2 regions of the Shewanella sp. 3_MG-2023 genome follow, and region 2 is predicted to be linked to the other one. Evidence: predicted binding sites of a transcription regulator. Region 2 holds the regulator's gene; the other holds the start of a gene.

Region 1 (2,206 bases), on a different contig from region 2:
TAAGCCTAAGTCAAAACTTGAGATTAAGCCGCAACCGAATCCTCAAGCTCAACTTGCTGCAGCAGAAGCGGCGAGAAAGGCTCAAGAGAAATCATCAGGTTCAGGTGCTAAGCTATTTGTCGCGGCTATCGCTGTTGCTGCAATTGCTGGCGCGGTTTATAAAAAAGATGAATTGACTCAATTGATTGAATCAAAGTCTGTTACAGCTTCAGTGGTGAAACCGGCAACGACGGTTATTGATATTGAACCACAGCAAATACAGCCAGCAGAAAACCAAATTGAACTTGCTAAGGCAGATGAAGTACTTGAGCCTTCAGTTAGTGTTGCGCTTACCACTGATATTGACGAGTCTGAAATTGTGACTACTGCAAATGATGCGCCTGACTCGGCAATTGAAATGCAAGCAACAGCATCAGCTGAAACAGAAGCAGAACTTGAAGTGACAGAAACTGCTTTAGCTGATGAAACTGAAGACTTGCTTGCCAGTGTGAATGAGGCTGTTGTAGCAGTTGAAGATGAAGTGGTCAGTCAGCCTCAAGTTGATAGCTTAATGGCAGATCTACTCGCTGAAGAGACGACTGATGAGGTTGCAAGTTCAGCAGAAGCAACTGACACGGTTGGCAGCTTATAAATTTTTAAAAGCTAATCTGCAAATAAAAAGGCCTTCATTAGAAGGTCTTTTTATTTATGCTTTCTTTAATGTGTTTATTTTTATATCAGTAACATCCCCCCCCCTTCCGCACAGCTTTTCTTTGTTCATTTTGACACTTTTTTAACTGCGTAATTCTTATTATCAAGTATTCAAATAGTTATAAACGCTTCGCTCTAATGTTGTGCGCGCCAAATTAAAGTTGCACCTTATTAGTGCATGAAAAGACTTTTTTATTTAACTTATATTTTAAAATGCTATACGAATCATGGTTTTACATGATTGGCCTGATGATTGAATTGTATTTGCAAACAAATTTATAACAATCACACTTTTGGAGGTCGAGATGAAACTCGTCAGCGCTATCATCAAGCCATTTAAATTGGATGATGTCCGTGAAGCTATTGCAAGCATGGGCATTGAAGGAATGACTGTTACCGAAGTAAAAGGTTTCGGTCGTCAAAAAGGTCACACTGAGCTATATCGTGGCGCAGAATACCAAGTCGACTTTCTTCCTAAAGTGAAGTTGGAAATTGCTACTAAAGCAGAAAACTTAGATATGTTAATTGAAGCCATTACGACAGCGGCTCATACCGGCAAGATTGGCGATGGCAAAATTTTTGTTACTGATCTTGAGCAAGCTATCCGTATCCGTACGGGTGAGCTAGATAACGAAGCACTATAAGGGGAATGTAATGGAAGAGTTAGCAACGTTAGGCACAACCGTCACCGAATTACGTTTCGCATTAGATACGTTTTATTTTCTAATATCAGGTGCGTTTGTCATGTGGATGGCAGCAGGTTTTGCAATGCTTGAGGCGGGCTTAGTTCGTTCAAAAAATACCACAGAAATTTTAACTAAAAATGTATGTTTATATTCAATCGCCTGTGTGATGTTCCTGTTAGTGGGTTACAACATCATGTATGTCGATAACACTGAAGGTGGCTGGTTACCATCATTTGGTTCATTAATTGGCTCACAAGCCGCTGATGCAGATCATGCGCTGGAGTCTGACTTCTTCTTCCAAGTTGTATTTGTTGCAACGGCAATGTCAATTGTGTCTGGTGCAGTTGCAGAGCGAATGAAGCTTTGGTCTTTCTTAATCTTTGCAGTGGTATTAACCGCGGTTATCTACCCAATTGAAGGTTACTGGACTTGGGGCGGTGGCTTCCTTTCTGCTGCTGGTTTCGTTGACTTCGCTGGTAGTGGTATTGTACATATGGCCGGTGCAGCAGCAGCTATCTCAGGAGTACTATTACTGGGTGCTCGTAAAGGTAAGTATGGCCCAAATGGTGAAGTTCATCCTATCCCAGGTTCAAACTTACCAATGGCGACATTAGGTATGTTTATCTTATGGATGGGTTGGTTTGGCTTTAACGGTGGTTCACAATTATTAGTCTCAGACGCAGAAAATGCTTCAGCAGTGGCTAAGATTTTTGTAAACACTAACTCAGCAGCCGCTTTCGGTGCAGTTTCAGCATTATTAGTTTGTAAAGTTGTCTGGGGTAAGGCTGACCTAACCATGATTTTAAATGGTGCATTAGCGGGCTTAGTGG
Region 2 (2,206 bases):
GCGCATTAGCGGCAAATCCTAAGTTTATTTTATTAGATGAACCTTTTGCAGGGGTAGATCCTATCTCAGTAATCGACATCAAGAAAATTATTCAACAACTTAAAAGCCGTGGTTTAGGGGTGCTAATTACCGACCATAATGTCCGTGAAACACTTGATGTGTGTGAGCGAGCATATATTGTGAGTCACGGAAACTTGATTGCTGAAGGAACACCTGCTGAGATCTTAGTCAATCAGCAAGTTAGGTCGGTATACTTAGGTGAACAATTCAAGCTATAGTTAGCACTATTCAGTTTTTAGTATGGCATTCGCGGCCAACAACAAACCTTAATCTAGTCTATTTTTCTAGGATCATAAACTAGCGCCCACACTGTTCGTCGCGATGATGTAATTCAATTAGGGACAAGCGGTACATGAAAGCCTCACTCCAACTCAAAATGGGTCAACACTTAACCATGACCCCACAGTTGCAACAAGCGATTCGCTTATTGCAACTTTCCTCATTGGAGCTACAGCAAGAAATTCAACAAGCACTTGATTCAAACCCGCTATTAGAGCTTGAAGACGAATTCACTAAAGCCAAAGAGCCCGTAAAAGAAAACGCCCTGCAAACTGACACCGATTTTAGTGATAATAGCCAAGTCACCATAGAAAAAGACACCTCAACGGTTGATACCACTGAATCGCTCACTAAAGATTCTATGCCTGAAGAACTCCCTATGGATACCACATGGGATGAGGTGTATACCGCCTCGCCGACTTCTGGCTCTGGCGCAGTATCGAGCGGTAATGATATGCCGTTTCAAGGCGAAACCAGTGAAGGCTTGTATGAGCATCTTGAATGGCAAAAAAACCTCACTCCCTTTTCTGAAAATGACTTAGTGATTGCAACCGCCATTATTGATGCCATTGATGAGCGCGGTTACCTCACCCAGAGCGTTGAAGACATTTTGCAATCCTTAGGCACTGACGATATCGAACTCGATGAAGTTGAAGCTGTACTTAAACGGGTACAACACTTCGATCCCGTCGGCATTGCAGCGCGAGATTTAAGTGAGTGTCTATTAATTCAATTAGGCCAATACCCTAATGAAATTCCTTGCATAGATAATGTTAAGTTACTGATTAAAGATCATCTTGATTTAATCGCCGGTCGTGACTTTAGGTTACTGATGCGTAAAACCAAGCTTAAAGAAGATGATTTACGTGAAGCCATTGAATTTATTCAAACGCTCAATCCACGTCCAGGCTTGCAAATTACCCCCATTAAAGATGAGTACGTCATTCCTGATGTTACTGTACTTAAAAAGAATGGTCGCTGGGTGGTCGAGCTAAATCCCGATAACATGCCTAAAATTGGCGTTAATCAGCAATATGCAGCTATGGCCAAAGGCGGTTCAAGCCAAGCTGACAGCCAATTTATTCGTGGTCATTTACAAGAAGCTAAATGGTTTATCAAAAGCATCGATAGCCGTAATGAAACCTTACTAAAAGTGGCTAACTGTATCGTACAATTTCAGCAAGGTTTCTTTGAGTTCGGTGAAGAAGCCATGAAGCCGATGGTGCTCAATGATATTGCTGAAGCGGTTGAAATGCACGAGTCGACCATTTCACGGGTCACGACCCAAAAATACATGCATACCCCCCGTGGACTTTTTGAACTTAAATATTTTTTCTCAAGCCATGTAAGTACCGATGATGGTGGAGAATGCTCTTCTACAGCAATTCGCGCATTTATTAAAAAGCTCGTAGCTGCAGAAAACCCGAAAAAGCCTCTTAGTGATAGTAAAATGGCGACACTATTGGCTGAACAAGGGATTAACGTTGCTCGACGTACGATAGCCAAATATCGAGAGGCAATGCTCATCCCTCCCTCAAACCAACGCAAAAGCTTATAACTTTTGTTATTGGAGGATGACCTATGCAAATTAACCTGACTGGAAACCATATTGAAATAACTCAATCTTTACGGGAATACGTGCAAACAAAATTTTCAAAGCTTGAACGACACTTCGAACAGATCAATAATGTTCACGTTGTGCTCGATGTTCAAAAGCTACAACAGATTGCCGAAGCCAAACTGCACCTAAAAGGCGGTGAAGTGTTTGCTGTATCGCGTAACGCTGATATGTATGTGGCAATAGACGCCCTGATAGATAAGCTAGACCGTCAGGTAATTAAACATAAAGAGAAACTCACTAAGCATT

Evidence for each region. Region 2 encodes sigma-54, which starts transcription at its own class of promoters, with help from an activator protein. Its sites were predicted from a motif close to GTTGGCACGNNNNTNGNNT; they were not measured.
Region 1: the regulator sigma-54 is predicted to act here: its motif matches at 931-949, upstream of Q4591_RS04055 (P-II family nitrogen regulator).

Annotation. Positions count from the first base shown of each region.
Region 1 is NZ_JAUOSH010000005.1:14,760-16,965, reverse strand. Features, by position in the region: gene Q4591_RS04060 (polymer-forming cytoskeletal protein) at 1-631, shown strand, start outside; gene Q4591_RS04055 (P-II family nitrogen regulator) at 996-1,334, shown strand; gene Q4591_RS04050 (ammonium transporter) at 1,345-2,206, shown strand, end outside.
Region 2 is NZ_JAUOSH010000027.1:54,349-56,554, forward strand. Features, by position in the region: gene lptB (LPS export ABC transporter ATP-binding protein) at 1-278, shown strand, start outside; gene Q4591_RS15225 (RNA polymerase factor sigma-54) at 413-1,897, shown strand; gene hpf (ribosome hibernation promoting factor) at 1,921-2,206, shown strand, end outside.